2 regions of the Sphingomonas kaistensis genome follow, and region 1 is predicted to be linked to the other one. Evidence: predicted binding sites of a transcription regulator. Region 1 holds the regulator's gene; the other holds the start of a gene.
The links. The regulator LexA, encoded in region 1, represses DNA repair genes until DNA is damaged. The targets are predictions, from matches to a motif close to GTTCCNCNCTTGTTCT.

Region 1 (15,875 bases):
AACACGCTGGCCAAGGTCGGCGATGCGGAACTGACTGCGGCGGATCTCGACACGGCCATGCAGCGCCGGCTGGCGCAGGTCCGCCAGCAGAACCCGCAGGCGACCTATGCCGATCTCGCCGGCGACTTCGACGCCATCGTCAACGCGCTGATCCAGGAACGCACCTTGTGGGCCTACGCCCGCAAGCATGGCTTCACCGTGTCCAAGAAGCTGGTTGACGCCGAGATCGTGAAGATCCCGGGCGTACGCGGGCTCGACGGCCGCTTCAGTGAACAAGCCTATCGCGCCTTTCTCGCGCAGGAGCGCCTGACCGACGCGCAGGTCCGCCGCGAGATTGAAACCAGCCTTCTCCAGCGCCTCATCATCACCCCCGTCGCCGCCAGCGTCCGCATCGCGCCGGGCATCGCGCGGCCCTATGCCGACGCCTCGCTCGAACAGCGCAGCGGCAGCCTCGCGCTGCTGCCCTTCGCGGCCTTCACCGGCGGCGCCGCACCGACCACGGCCGAGCTCCAGACCTTCTACCGCCAGAACGTCGCGCGCTACACGGTGCCCGAACGCCGCACCTTCCGCCTCGCCCGCATCACCAACGATCAGCTTGGCAATGTCGCCGCGACCGATGGGGAAATCGCGGCTTATTACCAGCAGAACCAGGCGACCTTCGGCGGGGCCGAGAAGCGCGTGATCAGCCGCGCGACCCTGCCCGACCAGGCGGCGGTCGCCGCCATCGCCCAGCGCGCCAAGGCTGGCGGAACTTTTGCCGCCGCCGCCGCGCCCGCCGGTTTCTCCGCCGCCGACGTCAGTGTCGGCCCGGTGACCCGCGCCGAACTCGTCACCCGCGCCGGTGAAGCCGTCGCCGCGCAGGTCTTCTCCGCGCCCGCCGGAACCGTGGTCGGCCCGGTCCAGTCCTCGACCGGCTTCGACGTGATCAAGGTCGAAAGCATCCAGACCGCCGCCGGCCGCAGCCTCGCCGATGCCCGCGCCGAAATCGCCGCCCAGCTGACCGCCGAAAAGCGCAAGAACGCCATCGCCGACCTTGTCGGCAAGATCGAGGACAGCCTCGCCGACGGCCGCACCTTCGAAGAGGTCGCGACTGCGAACCGGCTGCCGGTGCTCGTCACCCCCGCGCTGACCCGCGCCGGTGCTGCCTTCGACCAGCCCGACTTCAAGCTTCCGCCCGAATATGCCGCCGTTCCGGGCGCCAGCTTCGACATCGGCGCGGATGACGAGCCGGTGGTCGAACCGCTCCCCAACGACGGCGGCTATGTGCTGGTCGACGTCGCCGAAGTGATCCCCGCCGCCCCGGCCCCGCTGGCCCGCATCCAGGACCAGGTCCGCACCGACTTCATCGCCAAGCGCGCGCAGGACCGCGCCAATGCGGCCGCATCCGCCATCCTCCAGCAGGTCGCCCAGGGCCGCTCGCTGGCCGAAGCGGTCGCGGCCGCCGGTGTCTCCGGGGTCAAGCCCCCCGAAGCGGTCGAGCTGCGCCGCGGCGCTCTCGCCCAGTTTGCGCAACAGGGCCAGGACGTCCCCCCGCCGCTTCGCATCCTGTTCACCCTTGCGCCGGGCAAGGCGCAGCGCGCCGCGGGCCCCTCGGGCATTTACCTCGTCAAACTCGACCGGGTGGTGCCGGGCAACGCCGCCTCCAACCCGCAGCTGATCGCCGGTGAAGTCACCAACCTCCAGCGCAGCGCGGGCGAGGAACTGGCGCTGCAATGGCTCGCCGCCGCGCAGAAGGAGCTTGGGGTCTCCCGTAATGAGGACGCGATCCGCGCCGCCCGCAGCCGCATCCTCGGCGGCGGCGCCCAAGCGGAGTAATGGGGCGCCGGAGTGACGTGCACCTCCTTGTCGTCGACAATCACGACAGCTTCACCTTCACGCTGGTCGACTACCTTCGCCAGCTAGGAGCGACCGTGACGGTGGCGCAGGCCGACACGCTCACCGTCACGCAAGCGCTCGCCCACGACGGCCCGCTGCTGATCAGCCCCGGTCCCGGCCACCCCGCCGACGCCGGCATCTCGGTCGCGCTCGCCGCCGCTTGCATCGAGACCGCAAAGCCCCTGCTCGGCGTCTGCCTCGGCCACCAAGCGATCGCACTCGCCGCCGGCGCAGCGATTGCCCGGGCCGAGCCGATGCACGGCAAGACCGACCGCATCACGCACGACGGCAGCGGTTTGTTCGAGGGCCTCCCCTCTCCGCTCACCATGGCCCGCTATCACAGCCTCGTGGCGAACGACGTGCCCGACAGCCTCCACGTGACCGCCCACGGCAGTGACGGCACCGTCCAGGCCCTCGCCCACCGTACCGCCCCTCTTCACGGCATCCAGTTCCACCCCGAAAGCATCGCCAGCGAGCACGGCCTTGCGCTTCTGGCGAACTTCCTGCGCCTCGCTCACGCCCCCGCTTGACACCCCCGCATCCGTTCCTTACTCGTTCCCCGTCTGTTCACTACAGGGCCTCGTGAACCATGCTCACCGTCAAACAACGCGAACTGCTCACCTACATCGACCAGCAGCTCAAGGCGTCGGGCATCAGCCCCAGTTTCGACGAAATGCGTGAAGCGCTCGACCTCAAGAGCAAGTCGGGGGTCCACCGCCTGATCTCCGCGCTCGAAGAACGCCAGTTCATCCGCCGCCTCCCCAACCGCGCCCGCGCGCTGGAAGTGGTGCGCCTGCCCGACACCCAAGGGTCGGCCCCCGCCCCGACCGCCGCGCCGCAGCCGCGCGCCGTGGTTCCCGCCAACGATACCATCGACCTGCCGCTCGCCGGCTGTATCGCCGCCGGCACCCCGATCGAGGCGCTGCAGGGCCAGGACAGCTTTCCCGTCCCCGCCGCCCTGCTCGGCCCGGGCGAACATTATGCGCTGGAAGTGTCGGGGGACTCGATGGTCGACGAGGGCATCCTCGATGGCGACTATGTCCTGATCCGCAAGTCCGACACCGCGCGCGAGGGGGAGATCATCGTCGCCCTGATCGACGACGCCGAAGCCACGCTCAAGACCTTCCGCCGCGAAGGCCAGATGGTCCGCCTCGACCCCGCCAACCGCGCCCACGAACCGCAGCGCTACGACCCGCGCCGGGTCAAGATCCAGGGCAAGCTCGCCGGCCTCATCCGCCGTTACCATTAAGCCGTCGTCCCGGCGCAGGCCGGGACCTCAGTCCTAACGCGCTGGCCTCATCGGTTTCCTTTCGCCGATCTGCCTCAATCCGCCGCTGACCGGCGGAACGCCTTCCCACCGTGCCGCTTTATTCCTGCGTACCCATTTCGCAGGAGGACACCAGCCATGGCCTACGACCGCTTTTCCGACGACAATTCCCAGGATCGCGCCCTCGACGACCGCTACGACCGCGACCGTGATCGCTCGCGCAGCTGGGGTCGCGGCTTCTTCCGCGGCGGCCGCGACGACCGCGGCCCGTCCGACCGCTACCGTGACGATCGCGACACCCTCGACAGCCGCCGCGACAACACGCGCATCGCCCGCGACGACGACCACCGCGCCCGCCGCGGCATCCCTTACGACGAAACCCCCGACCTCATCGCCTCGAGCAAGGTCGAAGGCACCCCCGTCTACGGCCGCGACGACCGCCGACTCGGCACCGTCAAGGCACTGATGATCGACAAGGTCCGCGGCCAGGTCCGCTATGCCGTCCTCAGCCATGCCACCGGCTTCCTCGGCCTCGACGAGGAAGTGGTCCCCGTCCGCTGGGAAGAACTGCGCTATGACGAACGCCGCGGCGGCTATCGCGTCGACTTCACGTCCGACGACGTCGCCTACACCATCGAAAACCGCCGCCGCGACCGCGAGCACGGCCGCGATCTCGACCGCGCCGGCCGCGTCCGCCGCTAAGCCCCCCACCTTGCCCACCCCGCCAGCCCCGCTAGGGTCGGCGGGGCCGGGCCAGGGGGTGGGTGTGACCAGCAAGCTATTCTACGGCGACAATTCGAACGTCCTGCGCACGCAAATCGCGGACGCCGAGATCTTCCAGGGCAAGAAACCTGGTTTCCCGTTTGGCGACCCCGCCAGCGTCAGGCGAGCCAAACGCAAAGATGTAAAAGCTCAGATCGATTAAGGATTTGATCTAAGGCTGTAGGCCAATACGAACCACACCGACCCGCCTTGCCCTGAGCGGCCCTCGTTCCCATTTCGCCCTATCGCCAGCGCCTTGCGCTTGCTTCCAGAACGAAAACGGAACAAACCTCCTCCATGCTGACTCACATCACCGTCAAGGGCGCGCGCGAACATAATCTCAAAGGCGTGGACGTCTCGATCCCGCGCGACCAGTTGACGGTGATCACCGGCCTCTCCGGCTCGGGCAAATCCTCGCTCGCCTTCGACACCATCTATGCCGAGGGACAGCGCCGCTACGTCGAGAGCCTGTCGGCCTATGCCCGTCAGTTCCTCGAGATGATGCAGAAGCCGGATGTCGAGCATATCGACGGCCTCTCGCCCGCCATCTCGATCGAACAGAAGACCACCAGCCGCAACCCTCGCTCGACGGTCGCCACCGTGACCGAGATCTACGATTACATGCGCCTGCTGTGGGCGCGCGTCGGTATCCCTTATTCGCCCGCCACCGGGCTTCCGATCCAGGCCCAGCAAATCTCGCAAATGGTCGACCGGGTGATGGCCTTGCCCGAAGGCAGCCGCCACTACCTGCTCGCCCCTGTCGTCCGCGGCCGCAAGGGCGAGTATCGCAAGGAACTGCTCGAATGGCAGCGCGCCGGCTTCACCCGCGTTCGCGTCGACGGCACCTTTTACGAGATCGACGAGGCGCCCGCCCTCGACAAGAAGTACAAGCATGACATCGAGGTGGTGGTCGACCGCATCGTGGTGCGCGACGGCATCCAGACCCGCCTCGCCGACAGCTTTGAGACCGCGTTGAAGCTCGCCGACGGCCTCGCTTATCTCGACCCCGCCGACCCCGCTTCCGAGCCTGCGGGCACCGAGCGCACCGGCGTCGCCGAAGTGCTGGAAAAGGCCGCGACCCGCGCTGTCCTCGCCACCAACGCGCCCCCGGGCCGCATCTGTTTCTCCGAAAAATTCGCCTGCCCCGTCTCCGGCTTCACCATCGCCGAGATCGAGCCGCGCCTCTTCTCCTTCAACGCACCGCAAGGCGCCTGCCCGGCCTGCGACGGCCTTGGCGAGCGAATGGAGTTCGACGAGGACCTCGTCGTCCCCAACCACGACCTCAGCCTCGCCAAGGGCGCGGTCGTGCCGTGGGCCAAGAGCAACCCGCCCTCACCCTACTACATGCAGGTGCTCGGCAGCCTGGCGAAGCATTACGGCTTCGACCTCCAGACCCCGTGGAAGGACCTCGATCCCGAACACAGCCGCGCGATCCTCCACGGCACCGGCGGCAAGGCGATCACCCTGCGCTTCGTCGACGGCCGCAAGAGCTACGAGGTCAAGAAAGCCTTCGAAGGCGTCATCGGCAATTTGAACCGCCGCCTCGCCCAGACCGAATCCGCGTGGATGAAGGAAGAGCTCTCGCGCTACCAGGCCGCCCACGCCTGCGAAACCTGCCACGGCGCCCGCCTCAAGCCCGAAGCCCGCGCGGTGAAGATCGCCGGCGAGGACATCTCGATCGCCGTCCGCCGCTCGGTCGCCGACGCCTATGCCTGGTTCGGCGCGCTCGAACCCAAATTGACGCCCCAGCACCAGGAAATCGCCCGCGCGATCCTGAAGGAGATCAACGAGCGCCTGGGCTTCCTCCACAATGTCGGGCTCGACTATCTCCACCTCGACCGCACCTCGGGCACCCTGTCCGGCGGCGAAAGCCAGCGCATCCGCCTCGCCAGCCAGATCGGCAGCGGCCTTTCCGGCGTCCTCTACGTCCTCGACGAGCCCTCGATCGGCCTTCACCAGAAGGACAACGACCGCCTCCTCGAAACCCTCCAGCGCCTCAAATCACTCGGCAACACCGTGCTGGTGGTCGAGCATGACGAAGACGCGATCCGCGCCGCCGACCATGTGATCGACATGGGGCCCGGCGCCGGCGTTCACGGGGGCGAAGTGCTTCATTCGGGCAGCCTTGAAGACCTGATGAAACAGGAAGGCAGCCTCACCGCCGACTATCTCTCCGGCCGCCGCTCGATCCCCCTGCCCGCCAAACGCCGCAAAGGCTCGGGCAAAAAGCTCACCGTCCACAACGCGCGCGAAAACAACCTCACCGGCGTCACCACCAGCGTGCCGCTCGGCACCTTCACCTGCATCACCGGCGTCTCCGGCTCGGGCAAATCGAGTTTCACCATCGACACCCTTTACGCCGCCGCCGCACGCCACCTGAACGGCGCCCGCATCCTCGCCGGCAAGCACGACAAGGTCACCGGCCTCGACCGGCTCGACAAGGTCATCGACATCGACCAGTCGCCGATCGGCCGCACCCCGCGCTCCAACCCCGCCACCTACACCGGCGCTTTCACCCAGATCCGCGACTGGTTCGCCGGCCTCCCGGAATCGAAAGAACGCGGCTACAAACCCGGGCGCTTCTCCTTCAACGTCAAGGGCGGCCGCTGCGAAGCCTGCACCGGCGACGGCCTGCTCAAGATCGAGATGCACTTCCTCCCCGACGTCTACGTCACCTGCGACGTCTGCCACGGCAAGCGCTACAACCGCGAAACGCTCGAAGTCCTCCACAAGGGCAAGAGCATCGCCGACGTGCTCGACATGACGGTCGAGGACGCGGTGGAGTTCTTCAAGGCCGTCCCCGGCATCCGCGACAAGATGGCGATGCTGGCCGAAGTCGGCCTCGGCTACATCAAGGTCGGCCAGCAAGCGACGACCCTCTCGGGCGGCGAAGCGCAGCGGGTCAAGCTCGCCAAGGAACTCTCCCGCCGCGCCACCGGCAACACCCTCTACATCCTCGACGAGCCCACCACCGGCCTCCACTTCGAAGACGTCCGCAAGCTCCTCGAAGTCCTCCACGCCCTGGTCGAGCAGGGCAACACCGTGGTCGTGATCGAACACAACCTCGACGTCATCAAGACCGCCGACTGGATCATCGACCTGGGCCCCGAAGGCGGCGTCAAGGGCGGCGAGATCGTCGCGGTGGGCACGCCCGAGCAGGTGGTGAAGGAGGAACGGTCGTACACCGGCCAGTACCTCAAGCCGCTGCTCGAGCGGATGGTTCCGGTTTTGGAGAGTGCTCAGGGCAAGCCGGCAAGGACGAAGCAGCGGAAGGTTGAGAAAAGTGCCGTCGCATAACTAGGTGGAGCTTCTCCAGGAGTCTTCTACCATGCTCCGACATCGTCGATTCCAAGCCTAGGTGATCGCGTTGGTTGCCAGACGATGCGCTACAGATCGTGCTTGGCAAACGGCTTCGTAGTTAGCACTACTTTATGTTACGCTAATCACGCTATGAGCATCTCCCTAGCCCCAGACTCGTTGCGCTTGCCCCTGTTTTGAGCTTGTGCATTTCAGTCTAGTTTGCGGCTTGTGGGTAGGTATGCCGCACAAATAACCAGGTGAAAACTCTCGTGCTCCGTGAATTCAGGATCAAGAACTACAAATCCATCGAAGAGCTGACCTTACAGCTTGGTCGGTTCAATGTGTTCATCGGAGAGAACGGCGCAGGCAAGAGTAACATCTTAGAGGCTTTGGCACTAACTGGTGCAGCAGATGCTGGGAAGTTAGATAATGAGTTTCTTGCCTCACGAGGAATTCGGGTCACGTCACCGCAGCTGATGCGATCAGCTTTTGACGGAACCAACGAGAACCGACCCATTGTCACTACGCTACGGACTCACGACGGCGCCACTTTCTCATACACGCTTAGCAATGACAACAAGCCTTACTCAAGTTGGACTAGTCACGTTAATATCACGCCGGGCCGCTCCAAGGAAGTTCTTGGTAGTTTCTCGAGAATGTTTGAGACTTATATGTCCAAACTTCCCGCCGAAGAGAGGATTTCGTTTGCCAAAGAGCTCTCCGAGCAATTGCGAACAGCTGTAGAAATTCTAGAGAATTCTGACGGAAGACAACCTGATAAAGATTTTACCCCCGTACGTATCCCATTGAGAGAGGATTTCCGGTTCGATCTGAGAAGCACTTCTACATCAATCGCGGATTTCGTTATCTATTCGCCTGAAAACTCGGCTTTGCGCGAGTTTCAAAAAGAGGGGCAGATTGAGCCTCTCGGCGTGAATGGAGAAGGTCTTCTTAAGCTTCTGCAGGTCTTGCAGACCGAGCAGCCAAAGTCTTTTAAGGCAATACGCGACGCCCTTCGTATGTTGAGCTGGTTCGACGATCTTACCGTCGTTTATGATGGAAGCCGAGCCGACTTGAGCATCGTTGACTGCTTTATCGATAGCCAGATTCGCTCGATTGATCAAAGGAGTGCTAATGAGGGCTTCTTGTATGTGGCCTTCTACTTCGCTCTGTTGTCTACTGATCTAACGCCTAAGGTGTTTGCCGTGGATAATATAGATGCTTCACTTAATCCTAAACTGTGTGAACAAATGACGAAAAAGCTCGCGTCCTTAGCCAAGCGTAATCGCAAGCAGGTCATATTGACCACTCACAATCCAGCCGTACTCGATGGTTTAGACTTGAATGACTCTCAGCAGAGGTTGTTTATCGTCAGTCGCGATCTGAAGGGACGGACCAAGGTAAGAAGATTTCAGAAATCGATGCCCGAGGGATTTCCAACCCGATTGTCGGAACTATTCCTACGTGGTACAATTGGCGGATTGCCGAAGAGTTTCTAATGCCCACGTTCGCGATAATTAGTGAAGGCATAACAGATCAAATTGTCCTTGATGCGATAGTACAAGGGTCTTGTGCCGATAAATATTCAGACGATGTGAGCGTGAACTTTCTTCAGCCAATTCGCGACGCGACTGACACGAATACCGCTGCTCATGGCGGATGGGAATTAGTGTTCGAGTACTGTAATCTACGGATGCTTGATGCAGTTTCTACGAATGATTATGTGATCATACACGTTGATACCGATTGCGGCGATCATGAGCGCTTTGGGTTAGCCCTTACTGAAGGTGGGGCGGATCGTCCAACTGCTGAGTTGGTAGAGGACGCAAAAACGATCCTTCGGAGCAAGATCGATCCCGCAATACTCGCCGAACATGCGCACAAGTTGATCTTTGCGATCGCCGTACATTCTACGGAGTGCTGGCTTCTTCTGTTACTTTTTGACGTACGGCGCACTAAGGGTTGCGCTGAAAGGCTGAACAGAGAACTAAATCGGAAATCTGGCTTTCGACTTTCCAAAGACGCCCGATCATACATGAAGGCAAGTCGTCTTTTAAAAAAGCGCAGGCTGTCTGAGGATTTCGGAGAAGCTGAAAGTCTCACTATATTCCTCCAAGACCTAAAGAACGTTGCGGCTTGACCTTCAATTGCTCGCCCGATACGCCGATGATAGTCTTCGACGACAACTCGGATCCAAGAAGCTATCGTAGCCGTTAGGGGTCCTCAAGAAGCTTCTTCGGATTCACAGTCACTCGTTGCTTTGCTCTCGCAGGGATGTCGATATACACGCGCCCCACGCAGATTTCGGCCTCGCCTCCGCCTCACTCGGGTTGGTCGCGGCGCTGGAGTGGAATGAGGTGATCAAGGCGACGCTCGCCTACCTTGGCCTCGGGGACAGCCTCGCCGGCCTCTACACCTATGCGATCATCGCCACCGTCAGCGCCGTCGCGGTGCTGGTTTGGCTCGGCAAGCTCGCCGCCCGCGTTGGCGGGGATGCGGCGTTCAGTCGTGAAGCGAAGGGCTGAGCGTCCCGCTCAGCTCTGCCCCGCGCTCTGCCTCACCCCAAACGTCCGCTCCACCCCGGCCCCCGCCATCACCCGCGCCACCACCTGTGCAAGCTCCGCCGGGCCGTCGCCCGCGAACACCTCGCCATAGCCGACGCCCGCCCGCCGCAGCGCTTCCTTCTTGACCGCGTCGCGGGCGGCCGCCGCGCCCTGGTGGTGCCCCTGCCCCTGATATTCGATCGCCATCCGCGGGCGCTGATCGGCGTCGACCAGCAGGGAATCGACCCGCTTGGCGTTGATCGTGTTGAACGCCTCGACCGTGCCGCCGTCCAGAACTTCGCCCAGGCTCACCTGCGTCCACACCCGCCAGCCCGGCTCCAGCTTGGCGACGATCGGTTCCAGCGCCGCCAGCACCTTTTCCTCGCCCTTGTTGAGCAGGCGCTTGGGGCGAAATTCGGACGCCATGACGATCCGCAATTGCTCGGCGGCATCGGGCACGCCCCGCGCGATCGGCGGCGCCGGCTCGGCCGATCCGAGCCCCTGCGCCCCCGGCCACGGCCCGCGCCATCCCGGCGGCGCGCCTTTGCGCGGGCGCTGGTTCCACTCGCCCTTTGGGCGCCATTTGCCGCGACCGCGCCGCTTCTTCGTCCCGAAGGCGCGATTGAGCGCGGCAAAGGCCGCCACACTGACAACGGCAAACACGACCAGCGGAACGAGATGCGGAATGGCTTGGCCGGCACCTGACGCCAGCATGTCCATGTAGGGATTGCTCATACGCCCTCCTGCCACGGCAAGGTTATGCAAAAGTTGATCGGGAGCAAGAAGAAGGGACCGTCACGGGAGTGAATCCCGTGACGTCAGACGGGTTCGGCGGTGCCGACCCGCTGGCCGGCCGGCTTCGCGGCTCTTCGCACTGCTTCCCGGTTGCTCGCGCAACCGCTCAGCTGCGCTCGGCGCTGCGCGGCTTGACTAGTAGGATCCCAACTGCCCTACCCTGGTCGATGGACAAGCACTGCATCGACCGCCTCTTCGACCCCACCTTCAACAGCTGCGAAAGCGAGGAGGAGTTCGCCCTCGCCTTTGCGATCCAGGGCCGGCTCGCCGACCTGCTTAAGAAGGGCGGCGCCCACCGCGGTCCGCAGCCGCGCGATCGCCACACCAATCTGCGCCGCCAAGCCGCCGAGCGCGATGCCGACCAGCGGCTGCGCGATCAGCATGAGCGCCGCGCCGAGGCGGTGCACGTGTTCGAGGACGACGACGATCCCGCCCTCGACCACGTCCGCGCCGAGGTTCCCGCCGACGTCCGCATCGACGGCTGGACCGCCAACCGCCGCATCCTCTTTCTCGAGCTGCTGGAGGAACGCGGCAGCATCCTCGCCGCCGCCCGCGCGGTCGGCATGTCGCGCCGCTCGGTCTATCGCCTGCTCCCCCGCGCCCCCGCCTTCGCCGCCGCCTTCGAAGCTGCGATGAGCCGGGTCGCCGCGACGCTCGCCGACACCCTGTTCGACCGCGCGCTCCACGGCCACGAGGTGCCCGTCATGCACGGCGGCGACGTGGTCGCCACCCGCACTGTCCACCACGACATGCTCGGCCTGCATCTCCTGCGCATGCGCGATCCGCTCAACTACGCTTCGCCCGGCGAAGGCGAACGCTGGCTTGCCGGCTCCGGCCTCAAGCCGATCGCGCAAATGCCCTCCCGCCCCGCGCTTCCCGAGCCCGCGCAGACCCCCGCCACCGGTGACCTTTGTGACCTTGTTCAGGAAACGCCCGACCACGAACCTTCTTCCTCATCCCGGACTCCGACCCAGGATCCCGCTTCTTCCTCCTCGCCCCCGCCAGACCAGGCGAACACCCCCTCACACCGGCGGCAACACCGTCAGCCGCGCCGAGCGCCCGCCGCAGCGCGAACAGCGCAGCCGCCGCTCGGCGGCCTCCAGCGGGCAGGATCCGAAGGCGGTGACCGCCTCGGGCCCGCTCATCGTCCGCGCCGAGGCGCAGTCCAGGCAGTCGAGCCTGATGCTCGCCCTGAACCGCACGAGGTCCCCCATCACCCGGATATGCTTGGCCGACATGAGTCGGACCTGTAGCGCGGTGAGAACGTAACGGGAACAGATGCGGCGGCGGAAAGCTGTGGATAGCGCCGCAAACGAAAAAGGGCCCACCTCGCGGTGAGCCCTTTGGTGGCAATGGCGCGCCCGGAACGATTCGAACGTCCGACCCTCAGATTCGTAGTCTGATGCTCTATCCAGCTGAGCTACGGGCGCCTGCCGAGGGCGGCATCTAGGGGCAGGTCGCCTGGAGCGCAACCCCTTGTTGCAGGGTTTCGCGCTGGTACAGGAAAGCGATGCGCCGCTTCACTCCCGCCCTCGCTTTGTCGCTGTTGCTGCTGGGCGGCTGCGCCTCGGTCACCGACGCCCCTTCGCTCGCCCGCCGCCCGGCCGAAGCGATCGATCCGCGGCTGCCCATCGTCGACGTGTCCGCCGCCCTCCCCGCCGATCCCGCGCTCGCCGCCGCGCTCCGCCGCGTCGCCGGCCCGGCCTTCGCGCAAGCGTCCGCCGTCGACGCCGCCATCGCCCGCGCCGACGCGCTTGCCGGCTCGGCCGGGACACCCGGCAGCGAAAGCTGGATTTCGGCGCAGCAGGCGCTCTCGGCCGCGGTCGCCGCGCAAGCTCCCGTCACTCGCGCGATGGGCGATTTCGACGCCGCCGTCTCCGACCGCATCCGCTCCGGTGCGCGCCTCGTGCCGCAGGACTTGGCGGCGGTCCGCGCCATCGCCGCCGACCTCGCCGCTCTCGACCGCCGCCAGCGCGCGGCGCTCGCCGCGGTTCAGGCCAAGCTCGCGCGCTGAGCCGCCCATTCCTCGCGGGTGATGCCGAACGTCACCTGCGGATTCGGCGGCGCGTGCGCCGGGAAGCGCGCGTCGATATAATCATGCTGCGGCCAGTGCCGCATCCCGAGCCGCTTCATCAGCGTCTGGCTCGGCGCGTTCCCCGCGGCTGTAAAGGCGATCACCCGCGCCGCGCCGAACCGATCGAAGGCCAGGTCGAGCGACGTGGCTGCCGCCTCGCGGGCATAACCTTGCCCCCACGCATCCTCGCGCAGCCGCCACCCGATCTCCACCTCGCCGTGGAGCGGCTCGGCACCCGGCGCATTGGCACGCTTCAGCCCGCAGAAGCCGAGCAGCGCGTCTTCCTCGTGCCGCTCCACCGCCCAGAAGGTGAAGCCATAGTCGCGCTGATAAGCATCGAGCCGCGCCCGCGCCGCCGCCATCTGCTCGGGCGAAAACACCCCGCCCAGCCAGCGCATCACCGCGGGCGTGTTGGTCAGTGCGACGAAGGCCTCCCAGCGCGGATCGTCCCACGTGCGCAGGCGAAGCCGGGCGGTTTGGGCGACGACTTCGCTCACCAAGGCTTGGCCACCACCGGCAGAATCGAAGCGTGGTCGTCGGTCCAGTGGACTCGGCGGCCAAGCGGGAGGTTGACCCACAGGCCGGGCTCGGTCGCGCGCACCCGGGCGAGGGTCGCCGGGTCGCTCGACAAAGCGGTCCAGGTCGATTCGTAGCCGCGCAGCAAGGGTTCTCCGGCCGCGGAGGCGAGCACCCCCGCCATGCCCACGCTCTCGCCGCCGGTGCGGACCACCGGGCGCAGTTCGAGGTGGCGGTTCGAAATGTGGATCATCAGCACCCCGCCCGGCCGAAGCACACGCTTGTAGATCGCGAAGGCCTCCTTGGTCAGGAGATGCATCGGGATCGCGTCGGACGAGAAAGCATCGATGACGAGGATGTCGAAGCTGGCGGGCGCGGTCTCGCCGAGCTTCAGGCGCGCGTCGCCGATCACCACCCGCGCGGTGGGCAAACAATCGCGCAGAAAATGGAAACCCGGCCCACGCGCGATATCGATCACCGTTGGATCGATCTCGAACAACGTCCAGCTTTGGCCCGGGCGCGAATAGCAGCCAAGCGTGCCGAGCCCGACGCCCACCACGCCGACCCGCGCGTTCGGACCGGCGATCGCCGGAAGCTGCGACATGACACGGCCGACGCCCGAGCCTTGCCAATAATAGCTGGTCGGCGTCCTTTCGCGTTCGGGCGTGCCGAGCAGTTGGACCCCATGCGTGGTCGTGCCGTGGATCAGCATCCGCTGCCCGACATAATCGTCGCTGACGCGGTAGACGCCGAAATAGCTGCGGGTCATCTGCCCCGTCAGGCTGTCGTGAAGTTGCTTGAGCCCGCCACCGGCAAGCATCACCGTCGCCAGTGCGAGGACGAACAGCCAGGCACGGCCAAGCGCGAAGGTCGCCATCCCGGCGGCGACTGAGGAGAGCAGCGCCAGCACGGCATATTTGCCCATCATGGCGGCAAGAAACGAGCCGATCAGCATGATGAGAATGAGGAGCAGGAGAACGCGCCCAGCCCGCTCGCCGCGCATCAGGTCGGCGATCGCGGGCAGCGGCTGGCGCGCGCCAAGCAGGAATGCGGCGGCGAGTATCAGCAGCGGATGCTCGTAGGTCCAGTCGAACAGCAGCGGCGCGAATAGCGCGCAGATCAATCCGCCGATAACCCCGCCGACCGACATGGCGAGATAGAAGAGCGTGAGGTTCTGCGGCTCGGGGCGCTGGTCGTACAGCCGCGCGTGAAGGGCGCAGGCGCTGAGGAACATGGCGAGGATCGCGGTCAACACGACCAGCGGCAGCATCGCGCCCGACATGACGAAGAGCATGGCTGCGGCAAGGATCAGCGCGAAGGGCGCCGCAGCAGTGCAGATGTTGGCGGCCCTACGCCGTTCGGAAAAGGCGATGGTGAAGCTGAGAAGATAGAGGCCAAGCGGCACGACCCACAGCAGCGGCATCGGCGCGACATCGGTGGTGAGATGCAGCGTCGTCGACAGCATCAGGCCGGACGGCACGGCCGCGATCAGCGCCCAGCGGATGAAGGTGCTTGCCCTGACCCGCGGCGCGTCGGACCGGGCGGGCGGAGCATGATCCTTACGCAGGAGCGGCAGCCCACAGCCCGCTACCAGCAGTAGCATGATGCCATAGCCCCACGACCACCACAGGCTGTTCTCGGCGACCCCGACCATCGGCTCGAGCAGCAAGGGATAAGCGACAAGTCCGCAGAAGCTACCGAGGTTCGAGGCGACATAGAGCGGGTAAGGATTGAGGCCGCCGACCGCCAGCCAGCGCTGGAGCAGTGGCGCTTGTGCCGAGATCGCGAAGAACAGGGGCCCGACCGAGATCAGCAGCAGCCACGGCACCCACAGAAAGGGCTCGGCGCTGGAGGGCGGACTTCCAGCCGCGAGCGACAGCGGAAGGGTCAGTCCGGCGAGCAGCAGCACCGCAAGGTGGACGCCGACCTGAATGCGGGTCCCGAAGCGGCCGAGGAAATGCGCATAAGCATAACCCGCTAGCAGCAGCCCCTGATAAACCAGCATCGCCGAATTCCACACCGCCGGTGCACCGCCCAGCCGCGGCAGTGCCATGCGGGCCAGCATGGGCTGCACCAGGAACAGCAGAAACGAGCCGGTGAAGATGCCAAGCGTGAACAGCCAGCGCGGCGCGAAGGAGGCGGCGGGCGCGGGTGCCGGAGGAGCGAGACTGGCCATTGTTTCTCCAGGTGAGCGATGCCGTTTCGTTAGCCGCTCATGGTTACGAGCGGCTTAGCCCGCGATAAGCCGTGCGGCGTCGAGGGCATGATAGGTCAGGATGCCGCTGGCGCCGGCGCGCTTAAAGGCGAGCAAGGTTTCGAGGATTAGCGCGTCGCGGTCCCCTGCCCCGGCCGCGGCAGCATGCTCGATCATCGCATATTCGCCGCTCACCTGGTAGGCGAAGGTCGGCACTTCGAAGCGTTTGCGGACGGCGGCGAGCACGTCGAGATACGGCATGCCGGGCTTCACCATCACCATGTCGGCGCCCTCGGCGATGTCGAGCGCGACCTCGCGCAGTGCTTCGGCGGCATTGGCCGGATCCATCTGATAACCGCGCTTGTCGCCCTTCAGGCGGCCGCCCGATCCCACCGCATCGCGGAACGGGCCGTAAAAGGCCGAGGCATATTTGGCGGCGTAGGCCATAATGGCGGTATCGCATTTGCCGGCCTGCTCCAGTGCCGTGCGGATCGCCCCGACGCGGCCGTCCATCATGTCGGAGGGCGCCACGATGTCGGCCCCTGCTTC
Region 2 (15,875 bases), 1.2 Mb from region 1:
ATTGCGGCGATGGAGGAATTGGGCGCGGAGCGGGGCCGAATTGCCGCCGCCATCGGCCCGACCATCGCGCGGGCATCCTACGAGGTCGATCTCGCTTTTCCCGAGCCGTTCCTCGCCGCCGATCCGCAAGCCGAGCGCTTCTTCGTCGATGGGCCGGCCGGACGCCCGCATTTCGACCTGCCCGCTTACCTTCTGCACCGGCTCGCCGCTGCAGGGTTGCGGCAGGTCGAAGCGCTGGGGCTCGACACCTATGCGCGGGAGGAGGATTTCTATTCCTTTCGCCGGGCGACGCACAAGGAAGAGCCGACTTACGGCCGGCAGATCAGCCTGATCGGTTTGCCACCCACCCGCTAACTTCTCGGCAAGGGCTTGGCGCTAGGGTGGCGCCATGGCTCAGCCCCTTCCCGTTCGGAAACAGGCCGTCGATCTTGCCGCGGGACCGCGCAAGGTCGGGTCGCGCATCCGCCGCGCGCCGCCGCCGCCGCCCGAAAAGAAGCTCAGCGCCGCCGATATCCGCGAGCGCGAGGCATGGGTGATGGGGATCGGCATTTCGGCTGTCGCGCTGGCGGTGATGGTCATCCTGCTCGCCGCCGCGCACTGGGCCGGTTGGACCCCCGCGGATTACGTCATCACGGTAAAGTGACCGCTCAGCCGCCGGGCATCGTCCCGGGGCGCAGATAGGCGAACAGATACGGCACGTAATCCTGCTTGCCGAGCGGCACGCCCGCGCTGCGCAGGAGGGCGTAGGCCATGCCGGTGTGAAAGCCGACCTGCGGCAGCGCCCAGTCGCGCACGAAGGTGAAGCCAGTCATGTCGAACACCATGCCCATCGGCAGCGCATGCGCGATCGGGCGGTCGGCGGCAGCGTCGAACGCGTCCTGGGCGACGGCGTCCAGAAAAGCGAGGGTGTCGGCGAGCAGCGCCTGCATCTCGGCCAGCGTGCCGGTATCCTCCTGCCGGGTCGCGGCGTGGGTACGGAGCGCGGTGGTCTCTGCCGGGGTGTCCTCGCCCCGAAGGCGGTGAACGGCCTCGCGGGCCTGAAAGGCGGCGATGCGGACCTGCGAGTGGAGCGGGAACATGTCCACCGCGAGGCGAACGGCGAGCAGCGCTTCGGGATCGTTGCCGTAGGCGGCGGCGTGGGCCTCGCCCTTGGTCAGCCAGCCCGACAGGGCGCCGAGCTGATTGACGAGGGTGGGGACGAGCAGCTGGGTCAGGGTCATGGCCGCGCTATGCGGCGACGAGGGCCGCGGCGGCAAGGGCGAAGGGCGTGGCCGCCCCGGCGCGTCAGGCGACGTCGTGCGAGGGCTCGACGTCCTGATCGGCCTGCGACCGTTCCAGCCGCTCGGTCAGCGACTGATAAAGATGCGCGAGCTTTTCATGCACCGCGGCGATTTCGGGCGTCGGCGCTTCGGCGGCACGAGCATGCTCGTCGGCGATGCGTTTGCGATAATAAGCGGTGTCCTGGGAAGACATATTCATCCCCTTGTTCGTAGCGGGGAGCTCGTCGTCTCTCATGCACCGGCGCGCTAGTGGATTTACCGATACTACCCTTTGTTTAGCCCAGGTTTATGACGGTTGCGAGTCAAAATCAGGGGGACGGATACTAGGCGCGAAGCGATGAACCATTTGCCGCGTCATCGATTCTGCCTTTGGAATCAACGACGGAGGCGGGGACCATGTCGAACGAACGCGAGCTCATCGATACCGGCGTGGACAAGCGCTACGTCCGCCGCGACGAGCAAGGACGGTTCAAGGAAAGCGTGGAGGTCAGCCGTTCGCTGGCGCAGGACGTGCGGCATCATGCCGAGACCAGGAAGCCGCGCAACCAGGGCGACAAGGGGGACTGAACCGCCCCGGGCCGTAATCGCTCGCTTATCGAAGCGTGTTCCGGCCCGCAGGCGTTCAGCCTTGGCGCGATCAGGCGCGCGAAAAGGCCGGGCGAAAACGCTCGCGGCGGGCGTCCTGCGCGATCAGCTTGCCCTTGAACTTGGTCGTCATCAGCGCCGCGCCCGCGCTGCTGCGGCAGACCAGGCGAGTGCCGCCGTCGGGCAGCGTTTCGAGCGCGGAAATGCCGACATCGGCCGCGTCGCACTTGGCGATCACGTCCTGCTCCGGGAGCTTGAGAAACAGCACCCGGCTCATGAATTCACCGCCGCGCGGCGCGCGCTGATGCGGTGGCCATAAGCTTCGAACAGGTCGAGATGCGCCTGCGCCGACGCGCCGCACGTCGCCGCGCGGGCGCGAGCGAGCGAAACGCCGCGGCGCCAGTAAAGGTAATTCATATCCATGTGAGGCAGCTCCATTGCCGGTAAGCAAGAGCGCGGGGGAGTCTCTTAGCCGCACGGGCTTACGAGGCCGATCCGTGCGATGCGTGGGGCATAGCACGGATGGGGTGCTTTCCCTAATGGCTGGCCGCCAAGCGCCTTACGCTTGCGGCGTGCGCAGAGGCTCCAGACGAGTGGTCAGACTTCGCACCATGGACGAAAGGCGCGTTTCGATGGCTTGTCCCTCTTTCTGATCAAGCATTCCGCGATCCAAGGGGGCGCCTGCTTTGCTTGGCTGAAAGCGATAGGCCCAGAGCCAAGTGCCTTTCCTGTCAATATAGACCGAGCCAGCGGCATGAACGATCCTGTTTCGCCATGCGAGGTCATCTTCCATTTTGTCGAGATCGGCTTTCAGGCCGTGCGCACGCTTGTCACTTTGCTCTGCGAGCAAGGCCTTAAGCACCCTGATCCGTTCACCAAAAACGGAAGGACGCTTCATGCCGGCAGGAAGCGGGTGGCAATCTATGGTTTGCGTTGCGGCTTCTTCCAGCCGAGCGAATGCCTCGATGCAATGTCCCCGCCAGCGGTTCAATTCGTCGATGGCGCGCTTATGCGCATCGGGAAGAGCGAGGCTTAGCTGCAGTTCGACTGACATATTCCGAGAATGGCAGCATTGGGTTGAGATCGAGTTAGGCTGAGTATGGCCTCGCGCAATTCGCCGTAGGAGATCTCGTTGGCGTAGCCTCTGAGGGTGGCTAGCGATAGACTGGCCTGCGCGGGCAGCGCCGTCTCGGCGAGGACGAAGAAGCGCTATTGATTGGCGTCGCGGTGATCGGCGGTGTGGTCCGTAACCGGGTGCCAGGCGAAGATGAAGATGTCGGCGTTACGACTGCGCTCGGCAGTCCAGCTTCCGTCATCCGCGTAACGGCCGGTCTTGTATGCCGTGCTGAAATGGCCTCGGCTGGGCCGGTCGCCGAGACTGTGCCAGCTCTGACGAGCGGCGGATTGCTTGACCTGGATGCGCTGACCGGAAGGGTGCTCAAGGTCGCACTCGCCCCAATCGCCGGTGAGTTGCCACTTGGGCTCAAGGGCGGTGGCCACGATTTCCTCGACAAGCTCGCCTCTGGCCGAATTGCGAACGATGGGTGAGCCGTAGAGCCGATGTGCAAGGCGCTCGATGATAGGTGGCAGCGGCGGCGTCATCGCAATAGAAGAGAAGCGTCACCCCGGATCAAGTCCGGGGGTGACGAGACGGCGCAACCGGCTGCGTGGCAGCCTGGTCTTCTGGCTTGCGCACCAGGAGCCCGGCTACTGGCAGATCCTAGCGCGCTGGATCGATAGCAACCTGCCTTACTCAAGCCTGTTCTCCTTCCCGACGTTATAGGCGGCGAACATCAACTGGCACGAACGGCCGGTGAGAAGAGTGGACAGCTATGCGGAGCCGAAAGGGCGGTGACGATTGTGTTACTCCGGAAGGAGCATCCGACGCATACACAATATCTCGATCGGCTTGGAGCCGTCGATATACAAGCGGTAGTGAACAACGGGAAAACGCGTCTCCACCTGCCCTAAGCCTCCTGCCTGGACTTTCTGAAGCTCTAAGCCTCTCCTGACGACTTCCTTCCAATCCTGCTCAACGATATCCCACAAGACAACAACATCGATCTCGCTAAACAATTTTCTTTCGTCAGAGAAGTCTTTGAAAAGACCCATAAGAGAGAATTTAAACTCAACTGAAAATGACTTCTTCTCTAGGCGTCCATAGAGATCGTACTTGCCGCGGTAGCCACTTATATAAGGCTCAAAGTTGTTAAGGTTGCCCTTGCCGAGTTGTTCATAGAACATTGCGGCGATGGTTGCTTCTTGCTGGTTAGGTCTTTTCACAAACTTCGAAACGCTCGAGCTAAGATCGGGAAGGCTTTTAATCTCCTCTATGATCTCTTCACGATCGTAAGGAGAAGGAGCATCGCCAATTGAGCCGCCGATGTACTTGGAAGCTAACGCTATGAACTCTCTGAACTGCGTGTATGCAATCTCACGCAGCATGCCTTGCTGCCGACCTTGTATTGCCTTTCGACCGATATCAAAGCTTAAAGATGGATCTTCAATGATAATGAAGAAGTTTGGGATGTAGCCGGCTGATCCTCTAGGCTTAAGCTCCAACGAGATACCAGTGGGCATGCCTTTTGTCGATGTAACTAGACCACCGTAGAAGCGGTATTCGCTATCGGTTTCCTCCTCCTTGCCGTCTTCACTTTGTCCCAATCCCACCCGAGCAGACAGCTGCTGCCAAATGGATCGATTCGGAACGAAACACGCCCAATAGTTCAGTGTTCGACCGGCTTGAATCACTTTACCGGATGTAACAACAACCTTGTCCTTTAGTTTGCGTCGTTTCTCAACGTCTTCCCTGTCCTTCTCAGAAAGCCACGTCTGAAAGTCAGGGATGCTTATCGAGTCATGTGGCGCCAACCCAGAAGTTGGTAGCATATACTCACATTCAATCTCTACAGATCGTAACTCGCCGGAGAGGTTCGTATGGGTAAGAGCGAGATCGCAGTTCGCCGATCCACCCCAGATATGGGCCGTGTTGCCGAGGGCAGTGCGTGTCCTGATTAGATATTCGAGTTCTGCGTGGCTCAAGGTGCACAAAGGGTGACTCTCGTCCGCCACCTTCATTCGGATCGTGATACCTTTTGCGCTTGGCTGAAGGTCTTCAACTTCGACAAGTAGTTCCTGATCATCTTCCAAATCGACCCACGAACGAGCGCCAGTCACCACGGCCTTGCTTGAGCCACCCTCGTGATGAGTTACGATTTCAAAGCGACTTGAGCTGAAGATGACAAAAGTCAGCCCGACGCCCTTCTGACCAATCTGGGCCGGATCTCGCATCTTGTCTGACCCGAACGGGCCAAGGAGCCGACCGAGCGCGGCAGGATCGATGCCGGTGCCGTTATCGCTTATCGAAATCTCCCGGTTCGGCGCATCAACTGTCAGCGAGACATGACCTTTGACCGGACGCTCCCGCGCGATCGCGTCGACCGCATTCTGCGCAAGCTCAGCAAGCAAGTCCCAATCATGACTATAGCTATCGAGAATTCCCCTGATTTGATGCCTAATCTGTTCAGGATCGGGCTGAAGGAAAGCAACTTTCTTCACGCTGGTTACTCCGCCGCCACCGTCGCGCTATCGAACAACCCGCCCTCAGCTTCCGCCGCCGGCGCATCATTCGCGACCTTAGCCTTCTGCCGGCGGTCGAAATTATCCCACACGCTGTTCCAGTCGCCCTTGGTCGCGGCCTTCGAATACTCCGTCGCGCGCTGCTCGAAGAAGTTGGCGTGCTCGACGCCGTTCAGCAGCGGGGCGAGCCAGGGGAGGGGGTGCTCGTCGACCATGTAGATCGGCTGGAACCCGAGTTGCCCGAGGCGCCAGTCGGCGATGTAGCGGACGTATTTCTTGATCGACTTGGCGGTCATGCCCTCGACCGGGCCTTGCTCGAACGCGAGGTCGATGAACGCGTCCTCGAGGCGGACGGTCTTCTGACACTGGTCGATGATCGAATCCTTGACGTCCGCGGTCAGGCAGTCGCGCTCTTTCACGAAGGCGTGGAACAGCTTGATGATGCCCTCGCAGTGGAGGCTTTCGTCGCGGACCGACCAGCTGACGATCTGGCCCATGCCCTTCATCTTGTTGAAGCGCGGGAAGTTCATCAGCATCGCGAAAGAGGCGAACAGCTGCAGCCCTTCGGTAAAGGCGCCGAACATGGCGAGCGTCTTGGCAATGTCGGCGTCGGTGTCTACCCCGAAGGTGTTGAGATAGTCGTGCTTGTCCTTCATCTCCTTGTACTGGAGGAAGGCGCTATATTCGCTTTCGGGCATGCCGATCGTGTCGAGCAGGTGCGAATACGCCGCGATGTGTACCGTTTCCATGTTGCTGAACGCGGTCAGCATCATCTTGATCTCGGTCGGCTTGAACACCGAGCCGTATTTGTCGTGGTAGCAGTCCTGCACCTCGACGTCGGCCTGTGTGAAGAAGCGGAAGATCTGGGTCAGCAGGTTACGCTCGTGCGGGGTGAGCTTCTGCGCCCAGTCGCGGCAGTCTTCGCCCAGCGGCACTTCTTCGGGCATCCAGTGGATCTGCTGCTGGCGCTTCCAGAATTCGAACGCCCAGGGATATTCGAAGGGCTTGTAGGCCTTGTTGGCTTGGAGAAGGGGCATCGATTTACCTCCCGGATGATGTGAAACGAAAGTGGGTGGGCAAGGGCCGGGTCACCAGAAGAACCTGCCGCCGCGCTTGGGCGAGCCGGCGCGTCCGCGGAACATCTGGATATACAGCCAAAGCCCTGAAAAAGCGAAGAAAATGAGCGCGGTGCCGGACAGCATGGCCAACGCGGTGCCGACTGGTCCGAACTCTTCGCCCGAGTGGAGATGGTGCAGGAACCCGACCCACGCGCGGGCGCCGTCGGGCGCGGGCTTGGGGCGGCAGGTCATGGTCTCGGGGCAGACGAACCCGGCCGGCGCGGCGGCGACCGGGGCGGGCTGCCCGTCGGCGACCAGCGCGGCGACATGGCTCATCAGTCCGGTAACCGCGATGAACAGGATGAGGGCGCCGAACAGTACGCTCAGCCAGCGATGCCACTTACGCATGGGCAGGCCCTTCGCGCGACCGGAACGGTTGTGCATCGAAACTTGAGGACGGGCGTTCAGCGGTCAGTTCATCCCCCAAGACAGGAGCATTCGCATGACCGACACCAGCCAGATTCGCGAGCATATGGAAGTCATCGGCGCCGACGGCGTTCATGTCGGCACGGTCGACAAGGTCGAAGGCGACCGGATCAAGCTGACCAAGAAGGACAGCGGCGCCGAGATCGAGGGTGCCGAGGGCGCGCATGCCGGGCATCACCATTTCATCTCGACCGGCCTCGTCGCCGAAGTCGAGGGCGACCAGGTCCGCCTGTCGGCGACCGCCGCCAACGCGCAGACCTTTATCGAGGAATAAGCGCGTCGCATCGCCGGCCCGCTGAGGGCGCGGCATCGATACGCATGCGGGGGCGGCTGAGCGGAGGAAGCTCATGCCGCCCCCGTTTCGTTGGCGAACTCGGGATAGGGCTCCGTCGTTGCATAGGCGATCGCGAAGCCGCCGAGCACCAGCCCGAAGGCGAGCAGCATCATGCCGGCGATGAGCTGGGCGGTGGACTTGCGGCTTTCGCCGACCCGGCCGCGTAGCGCGGCGATCAGGGTGAGGAGGCCGAGCAGCGCGCTGAGGCCGCCGAGGACCAGGAACAGGATGTTCACGGCAGCCTCCGCCCGCGACCGCGGAGGACCAGATAGACGGCGGCAGCAAGCGCGATGAGAATGACGATCTTGAGCATGGCTTAAGCTGTCCTCCCGGTTCAGCGCGTGGTCGGGATCACTTGGGTAGCGGCGCCCCCCTCCCCCGCCGACGGGGGAGGGCTATCGGATCACTGACAGGCCAAGCATTCGTCGTAGTCGGTGCTGGCGGCGAGTTCGTACTTGGGGGCTTCGGCGGTGTTGTCGGCTTCGACCCCGCCGGCGAACCCGGCGCGCTGCACCGACTTCGAGCGTAGGTAATAGAGCGACTTGATGCCGAGTTCCCAGGCGCGGAAGTGGAGCATCATCAGGTCCCACTTGTCGACGTCGGCCGGGATGAACAGGTTCAGCGAGGTGGCCTGGTCGATGTACGGCGTGCGATCGGCAGCAAGCTCGATCAGCCAGCGCTGGTCGATCTCGAAGCTGGTCTTGTAGGTCGCCTTTTCGTCATCGGTCAGGAAGTCGAGGTGAGCGACGCTGCCGCCCTGCTCGAGGATCGAATTCCACACCGCGTCCGAATTCTTCGACTTCTCGATCAGCAGCTTTTCCAGATACGGATTGCGGATCGAGAAGGAGCCCGACAGCGTCTTGTGGGTGTAGACGTTGGCCGGGATCGGCTCGATGCAGGCCGAGGTGCCGCCGCAGATGATCGAGATCGACGCGGTCGGCGCGATCGCCATCTTGCAGCTGAAGCGCTCCATCACGCCCATGTCGGCCGCGTCGGGGCACGGCCCGCGCTCGGTCGCGAGGTGGAGCGAGGCTTCGTCGACCTGCGCCTTGATGTGCTTGAAGATCTTGAGGTTCCAGCTCTTGGCCATCGCCCCCTCGAACGGCAGGCCGCGGGCCTGGAGGAAGGAGTGGAAACCCATCACGCCGAGGCCGACCGAGCGTTCGCGCTCGGCGCTATACTTGGCCCGCGCCATCTCGTCCGGCGCGCGGTCGATATAGTCGGTCAGGACGTTGTCGAGGAAACGCATGACGTCCTCGATGAACTGCTTATCGCCGTTCCACTGGTCCCACGTCTCGAGGTTGAGCGACGACAGGCAGCAGACCGCGGTGCGGTCGGCGCCAAGGTGGTCCTTGCCAGTCGGAAGGGTGATTTCCGAGCACAGGTTCGAGGTCGACACCTTGAGCCCGAGGTCGCGGTGATGCTTGGGCATCGACCGGTTCACCTGGTCGATGAAGATGATGTAGGGCTCGCCCGTCGCGAGGCGGGTTTCGACCAGCTTCTGGAACAGCGAGCGGGCGTCGACCTTGCCGCGTTCGGACTGGTCCTTGGGGCTGCGCAGCGTGAACTCGCTGCCTTCACGGACGCATTCCATGAACTCGTCGGTGATCAGCACGCCGTGGTGGAGGTTCAGCGCCTTGCGATTGAAGTCGCCCGACGGCTTGCGGATTTCGAGGAACTCTTCGATCTCGGGGTGCGAGACGTCGAGATAGCAGGCGGCCGAACCGCGGCGCAGCGAGCCCTGGCTGATGGCAAGGGTCAGCGAATCCATGACGCGGACGAACGGAATGATGCCGCTGGTCTTGCCGTTGAGGCCGACCGGCTCACCGATGCCGCGAACGTTGCCCCAATAGGTGCCGATGCCGCCGCCCTTGGAAGCGAGCCAGACATTCTCGTTCCAGGTGTCGACGATGCCGTTGAGGCTGTCGGACACGCTGTTCAGGTAGCAGCTGATCGGCAGGCCACGGCCGGTGCCGCCGTTGGACAGCACGGGGGTCGCCGGCATGAACCACAGGCGCGAGATATAGTCGTAGACGCGCTGGGCGTGGGCCTCGTCGTCGGCATAGGCCGAGGCGACGCGGGCGAACAGGTCCTGGTAGCCTTCCCCGGGGAGGAGATAGCGGTCGTTCAGCGTTTCCTTGCCGAAGTCGGTGAGGAGCGCATCACGCGACGTGTCGGTAGTCACCGAGAAGCGGCGCGCGTCGACCGTCTTGCTGTCCTTCTTGGCCGCCACCGCCGGGGTGAGGGTGTCGGTGCTGCCGACCTCGCTGCCGCTCGAGAAGTCCATGCTTATTCCTCCTGGCGATCCGAATCGATCGCGCTGTGTTCCCGTTTCGTTCACGAACGACGGATACGCCGATCGCCCGCGATTCGCTAGGGCCTGGAGTGGGTCCGAACGGTTGTCCCCGCTTTCCACAGGGACGCCTTCTCCCCTCACCGGGAATGTAGTTATCCCCAGCGTCAACCACAAGTTTGTGCGTCGAAACCCCAAGTCCGCTACAACATCTTGTGTCTTGAGCCGGGGCGAGGCGCAAGCGGGAAAATGCAGGACGATTGCTATTTGCGGTGGATAACGTGGCGGCCAGACCACATAATCGCCGTCGGTCCGAGGCACTGTGCTTCGGCGAACGGGGGCGTGAGGCTGGGTATGGGTCGACGTGGCGGGTTGATGGCAATCACGGTTGCAGCCGCGCTGCTTGCCGGTTGTACGGGGACGATCAGGAAGCGGATCTACCAGCCGGTGCCGATTGCCGCGACCCCGGTCCGGTTCAAGGGTGAAATGCCGCAGCCGGTGGCGGCGGTCACTGCCGATGGGCTTCGCCTCGGCGGCTATTATTGGCCCGCCCGGCCGGGACGGCCGCTCGTGGTCTATTTCCATGGCAACGGGTTCAACCAGCTCGTCGGGGCCGCGCGGGCCGAGCCGTTGCGGGCCGGCGGGCACGGCGTGCTGGTCGCTTCCTACCGCGGCTATGGCGGGAATGGCGGCAAGCCGTCCGAGCAAGGGCTGCTGCGCGATGGCGAGGCGTGGATGGCGGAAGCGCGCAGGCTGTCGGGCGGGCAACCGCTGTTCGTGTTCGGGCACAGCCTTGGCGGAGCGGTCGCGCTCGAGATGGCGGGGCGGCACCAGGTTGGCGGAGTGGCGACGCTCGGCACCTTCGCGCGGCTGGCCGACATGGCCCCTCCGGTGGCCCGCGGACTGCTTCCCGACCGGTTCGACAATGTGGCCGCGCTCGGCCGGGTGCGTGCGCCAGTCCTGCTGCTTCACGGCGACCGCGACGAGATTGTCCCGTTCGCGGCGGGCGAGCGGCTGGCGGCAGCGGGCGGGGGACGGGCCCAACTGGTGCGGCTGCCGGGCGCGGGTCACCAAGTCGATCTTGCCGCCGTGGCGGACCGGCTGTGGGCGAGGTGGGATCCGGCGTCCGCGCCGAAGTAGCTGCCACGTTGCGGCGGCGACCCCGGCCATGGTCCCTGCCGCGCAACCTTGAAAAAGGCGGATCGCCGCCGTATCTGGCCTTCGCGGACCGGGCCCCTCTGGCGCCCCCTGCCTGCCCCCGTGGCAGGTCAGGAGCGTGATGTCGGACCGCATCGGACACCTCCGATGTGACTGGCCCGGCGCGAATCTCTCCATCGTCCCCATGGCCCGTCCCGCGGCGGATGCTCCGATCGACCGTCATCTGTCGATCACGAGGAGGATCGCATCATGGCCGACCCGTCGAGGAAGCGTGCGCGGCCGCCTGCATCCGCCGCCGCTCGCCCGCTGTCATCAAAGTGCAAAATCATGGTAACAAAGGCGCGGTCAGACGCGCCGGCGGGGCGCGCTTTCCGGGGATGCAGCAACCATGACCTATCGTTTGCTTGGCGCGGCGCTTGCCGTCAGCCTGTCGAGCCCGGCGCTGGCCGAGGACAATTATCTCGAAGGCTGGTTCGAGGGCACGATCTCCAAGGAGCTCGAGGGCGGCACCTTTGTCCAGTTCCAGACCCAGCAACGGGCGCGGGGCAGCAGCAATCCGACCGGCGACAACCAGACCTATCGCCTGTGGCTCGGCCAGGAGTTCGGCTCCGTGAAAGCGAGCGTAGGCCTGCATCGCAGCAAGGAAGGCAGCACGAAGGAAACCCGGCTGATCCAGCAGGCGAGCTACGATGTCGGCTCGTTCGGGCTCAAGGGCCGCACGCGGATCGAGCAGCGCTTCATCGACGATGCCGACAAGACCGGGTGGCGGGTTCGCCAGCGGCTTGGCTATGCGATCCCGCTGACGGACGAGAAGGGCGGGTGGAAGCTTGCCGGCAGCGCCGAAGGCTTCCTGACGCTGCGCGCGACCAGCCGCGGCGGGGACACCGGGATCACCGGCCTGCGCACCTTTGTCGGGTTCGAGCGGAGCCTCGGCAAGGTCGACCTGGGGGTCGGCTACACCCGCCAGCAGAGCATCCGCAAGAATGCGCCCGACCGGGTCGGCCACGCCCCCACCTTGAACCTCACCCTCAACCTTTGAGCCGCCCGGCGCGGCTCCCCTCGCTTAGGAGCCGCTCCTGATGGAATTCCTGTTCACCGTCTGGCTTGGAACCCCCGTGTGGTTCTGGCTGGCGTTCGTCGGCATCGTCGCCGGCCTGACCGCCTTCGACCTTGGCTTCCTGCACAAGGAAGACAAGGAAATGGGCATCGGCGAGAGCCTGAAGCTTTCCGCCTTCTATATCTCGATCGCGCTGCTGTTCGGCGTCTGGGTCTATTTCCAGAAGACCGCGGCACTGGGCGAGGCGGCGGGTACCGAGCTGACGATTGCTTATTACACCGCCTTCTTCATCGAGAAGGCGCTGTCGATCGACAACGTCTTCGTGATCAGCCTGATCTTCACCTATTTCGCGATTCCGGCGAAATATCAGTATCGCGCTTTGCTGTGGGGCATCATCGGCGTGATCGTGCTGCGCGGCATCATGATCGGGCTCGGCGCGGCGGTGGTGCAGTCCTATTATTGGGTGCTCTACATTTTCGCGGCGTTCCTGGTGTTCACCGGCATCAAGATGCTGTTCGCCGGCGACAAGCCGATGGATATCGAGGGAAATCCGGTGATCCGCTGGATCGGCCGCCACATGCGGGTGACCAAGGAGCTGCACGACGAAAAGTTCTTCGTCGAGTTGCCGGACGAGAAGACCGGCAAGATGGTCCGCGCGGCGACGCCTTTGTTCCTGGCGCTGGTGGTCATCAACCTCGCCGACCTGGTGTTCGCAGTCGACAGCGTGCCGGCGGTGTTCGCGATCACAACCGATACCTTCATCGTCTACACCTCGAACATCATGGCGATCCTGGGCCTTCGCGCGCTCTATTTCGCGCTGGCGGCGATGGTGCACCGCTTCCATTATCTGAAGTACGCCCTCGCGCTGGTGCTGGTGTTCATCGGCTCGAAGATCTTCATCGCCGACTTCGTGCTCGGCGGGGACAAGTTCCCGCCGCTGCTGAGCCTCGGCGTGACCGCCGCGCTGATTGCGGGCGGGGTCTTCTACTCGCTCTACAAGACCAAGGGCGAGCCCGAGCCGGCGTGGCCGGCCGACGAAGGGCCGCAGGCCGCTAAGCGGCACATCGACGAGTTGACCGACGGCAAGGCCGTCTGAAACTTCTCAACCACGGAGCAAGAAAAGCATGACTAAGTTCCTTGAAACTGATCGCCGCACCCTGCTCGGGATGGGGATGGCGGCCAGCGCGGCGGGAGCGGCTGCCCTCACCGGCGGCAGTGGCGTCGCTGCCGCCGCGCCAACCGCGCCGGGTGCGCCTGCCAAGACCAGCCTGTCGCCCGCGCAGGCGCTGGCCCGACTGCTCGAAGGCAACCGCCGCTTCGTCACCGACCAGGACAACAAGAGCGATATCTCCACTCGCCGCCGCCTGGCGCTGGCAGCGGGGCAGGGGCCGTTCGCGGCGCTGGTCGGGTGCGCGGACAGCCGGGTCGGGCCCGAGCACCTGTTCGGGGTGGGCCTTGGCGAATTGTTCATCGTCCGCACCGCCGGTAATTACGTCGACGATGCGGGCTATGGCTCGCTGGCCTATTCGGTCGCCGCCCTGGGTGTGCCGCTGATCGTGGTTCTCGGCCATGAACGGTGCGGCGCGGTGGATGCGGCGACCAAGCTGGTCACCGACAATGCCCAGCTACCCCCGTCGCTGAGCCGCATGGTGCAGCCGATCCTTCCGGCCGTGGTGGACGCAAGGGCTACGCTTCGAGCAGGTGGCGACCTGGTCGATCATGCCATTCACCAGAACGTCCGCCACGTGGTGCGCAGACTGCGGCAATCGACCGACCCCTTGCTGGCCGACCCGATGCGCGGCGATAAGCTGATGGTGGTGGGGGCTTATTACGATCTCGACACGGGCCAAGTGGATTTCTTCGATCGGGTCTGACGATAGCGAGGCGGCGGGATCGATCCGCCGCCCCGTTTTGTCAGTTCACGCCTTGGGCGCGGCGCCCGCGGCCGGGGCGGCGGTGCACTGGTCGGAGACCTTCCGGGCGACGATGTCCTCGACCAGCTTGTAGTCACCCGGACCCGAGAAGCTGCTATTGGCGGTCAGCGTGCCGGTGAAGCCTTCGCCGTCATATTTGCCGTCCAAAATGGCATTGACGTTGCCCTGGCCCGAGCGATTGCAGTCCAGCGTTACGTTCATCCGGCCAGAGCGGACATAAGGATCGGTCAGCGTGCACTGATCGCCCTTGGCGGCGAGCAGTTCGGGGGCGGGGAGGCCGTCGGCCCCGACGCACCCTTGCGTGGTAATGACATCGCCGACCTTGGCGAAGGTCGGCAGCGGGGTCTTATCGGTAGAGTCCAGGGATTTCACCGTCGCCTTCACTTCGTAGGTGCCGGCCGGAAGAGTGGCGGGCGCGGCCTTGGGCGCTTCCTTGGCAGCTTCCTGGCTGCACGCGCCAAGCAAAAAGACGCCGAACAGGACGAATGAACGCATGTGATGATCTCCCCCGCAGGTATGAACCGCCAGCTTAGCTGCGCCGGAGTGGGACGCAACCGCTTGCGGAACTCTCACCGGGCCGCAGGAGTCTGGCCATAATGGCCCCAATCGGTATGGCTTCAAAACCAATCAAACGAGTGCAAGCCTAGTGAATGAAGAGATTCGGCAGACCGAGGGCGATCCGGCGGCTGCAAACGATGTCGAGGGCGGTGGGCAGAGCCGTGGCCGTCCGGCCGAAGGAAAGCTCGACAGCCCCGATGGCGACGAGACCTTTGGCAACAGCCGTGGAATGAATCACTGGCGCGAAAGCGTCATCAGCCATCCTGGTCTCGACGAACGCGGCAACGTATTCTTCGCCGCGATCGAGATGACGCGGATGCCGATGATCCTGACCGATCCCAATCAGCCCGACAATCCGATCGTCTTCGCCAACAAGGCGTTTCTCGACCTCACCGGATACGAAGAAAGCGAAGTGCTCGGCCGCAATTGCCGCTTTCTACAGGGCGCGAACACCGATCGCGAGGCGGTCGCGGCGCTGCGCGAAAGCGTCAACACCGGCGGGTCGATCGCGCTTGAGATCCTCAACTACAAGCGCGACGGCACGCCGTTCTGGAATGCGGTGTTCATCGGCCCGGTGTTCGACCAGCAGGGCAAGCTTGCCTATCAATTCGCAAGTCAGCTCGACGTCACCCGCCGCCGTAATTCGGAGCAAAGCTACCGTCAGGCGCAGAAGATGGAATCGATCGGCCAGCTGACTGCCGGCCTTGCCCACGATTTCAACAATCTGTTGCAGGTGGTGAACGGCAATCTCGAGCTGCTGGGATCCTGTGTCGATGGCGACCGCGCCAAGCGATATATCGACAATGCCCGCTCGGCCGCCGATCGCGGTGCCAAGCTGACGAGGCAGTTGCTGGCGTTCGCCCGCAAGACCCGGCTCAGCCCCAAGCCGACCGACCTCAGCCATCTGGTCGGCAATTTCGTCGACGTGATCGAAAGCTCGCTCGGCAGCCAGGTCCAACTTCAGCTCAATCTGCGCCGCCGCCTGCCGCGGGTTATGGTGGACGGCGAGCAGCTCGAAATGGCGCTGCTCAACGTCCTCATGAACGCCCGCGACGCGATGCCGGGCGGCGGTCTGGTCACGCTATCGACCAGCCAGATCCATTTGAACGGCGACAGCGCCGCGCGGCAGTTGCCCGAGGGCGATTATGTCGCGCTGGAGGTCAAGGACGAGGGCGAGGGCATGACGCCCGAAGTGATCGAGCGCGCGACCGAACCTTTCTTCACCACCAAGACGCAGGGCAAGGGCACCGGTCTTGGCCTCGCCATGGCGTCGGGGTTCGTGCAGCAGTCGCGCGGCCGGCTCGAAATCGAGAGCAAACCGGGCGAGGGCGCGACCATGCGCTTCCTGTTCCCGGTGACGCGCGAGGAAGAACAGGAAAATGGCGAGCGGCCCCTTCACCATGAGGTGCCGCAGGCCAGGACCCGTTCGGCCGAGGCCGAGCATATCCTGGTGGTCGAGGATAGCGCCGAAGTGCTGGAATTGGCGGTCGAAATCCTTGGCGCGGCCGGTTATCGCGTGACCACTGCCGAAAGCGGCGAGATCGCGCTGCGCA

Region 2: the regulator LexA is predicted to act here: its motif matches at 9,647-9,662, upstream of V6R86_RS02290 (ribonucleoside-diphosphate reductase subunit alpha).

What each region holds. Positions count from the first base shown of each region.
Region 1 covers NZ_CP145607.1:1,676,403-1,692,277, reverse strand. Annotated here, with positions in the region: gene V6R86_RS08275 (peptidylprolyl isomerase) at 1-1,815, shown strand, start outside; gene V6R86_RS08270 (aminodeoxychorismate/anthranilate synthase component II) at 1,833-2,405, shown strand; gene lexA (transcriptional repressor LexA) at 2,465-3,124, shown strand; gene V6R86_RS08260 (PRC-barrel domain-containing protein) at 3,281-3,844, shown strand; gene V6R86_RS08255 (hypothetical protein) at 3,909-4,067, shown strand; gene uvrA (excinuclease ABC subunit UvrA) at 4,202-7,201, shown strand; gene V6R86_RS08245 (AAA family ATPase) at 7,474-8,703, shown strand; gene V6R86_RS08240 (hypothetical protein) at 8,703-9,344, shown strand; gene V6R86_RS08235 (DUF5654 family protein) at 9,460-9,729, shown strand; gene V6R86_RS08230 (DUF2726 domain-containing protein) at 9,739-10,482, opposite strand; gene V6R86_RS08225 (hypothetical protein) at 10,710-11,795, shown strand; tRNA gene V6R86_RS08220 (tRNA-Arg) at 11,896-11,972, opposite strand; gene V6R86_RS08215 (hypothetical protein) at 12,053-12,556, shown strand; gene V6R86_RS08210 (GNAT family N-acetyltransferase) at 12,535-13,113, opposite strand; gene V6R86_RS08205 (fused MFS/spermidine synthase) at 13,110-15,308, opposite strand; gene hemB (porphobilinogen synthase) at 15,363-15,875, opposite strand, start outside.
Region 2 covers NZ_CP145607.1:497,178-513,052, reverse strand. Annotated here, with positions in the region: gene pgeF (peptidoglycan editing factor PgeF) at 1-354, shown strand, start outside; gene V6R86_RS02355 (hypothetical protein) at 389-643, shown strand; gene V6R86_RS02350 (DUF1993 domain-containing protein) at 648-1,220, opposite strand; gene V6R86_RS02345 (hypothetical protein) at 1,285-1,479, opposite strand; gene V6R86_RS02340 (hypothetical protein) at 1,677-1,847, shown strand; gene V6R86_RS02335 (hypothetical protein) at 1,918-2,142, opposite strand; gene V6R86_RS02330 (hypothetical protein) at 2,139-2,288, opposite strand; gene V6R86_RS02325 (hypothetical protein) at 2,425-2,919, opposite strand; gene V6R86_RS02320 (hypothetical protein) at 3,075-3,467, opposite strand; gene V6R86_RS02315 (ATP-binding protein) at 3,729-5,423, opposite strand; gene V6R86_RS02310 (ribonucleotide-diphosphate reductase subunit beta) at 5,429-6,481, opposite strand; gene V6R86_RS02305 (PepSY domain-containing protein) at 6,533-6,910, opposite strand; gene V6R86_RS02300 (DUF2171 domain-containing protein) at 7,005-7,262, shown strand; gene V6R86_RS02295 (hypothetical protein) at 7,334-7,558, opposite strand; gene V6R86_RS02290 (ribonucleoside-diphosphate reductase subunit alpha) at 7,726-9,609, opposite strand; gene V6R86_RS02285 (alpha/beta hydrolase) at 9,991-10,755, shown strand; gene V6R86_RS02280 (DUF2490 domain-containing protein) at 11,162-11,812, shown strand; gene V6R86_RS02275 (TerC family protein) at 11,853-12,926, shown strand; gene V6R86_RS02270 (carbonic anhydrase) at 12,955-13,704, shown strand; gene V6R86_RS02265 (DUF3617 domain-containing protein) at 13,750-14,259, opposite strand; gene V6R86_RS02260 (histidine kinase famiy protein) at 14,411-15,875, shown strand, end outside.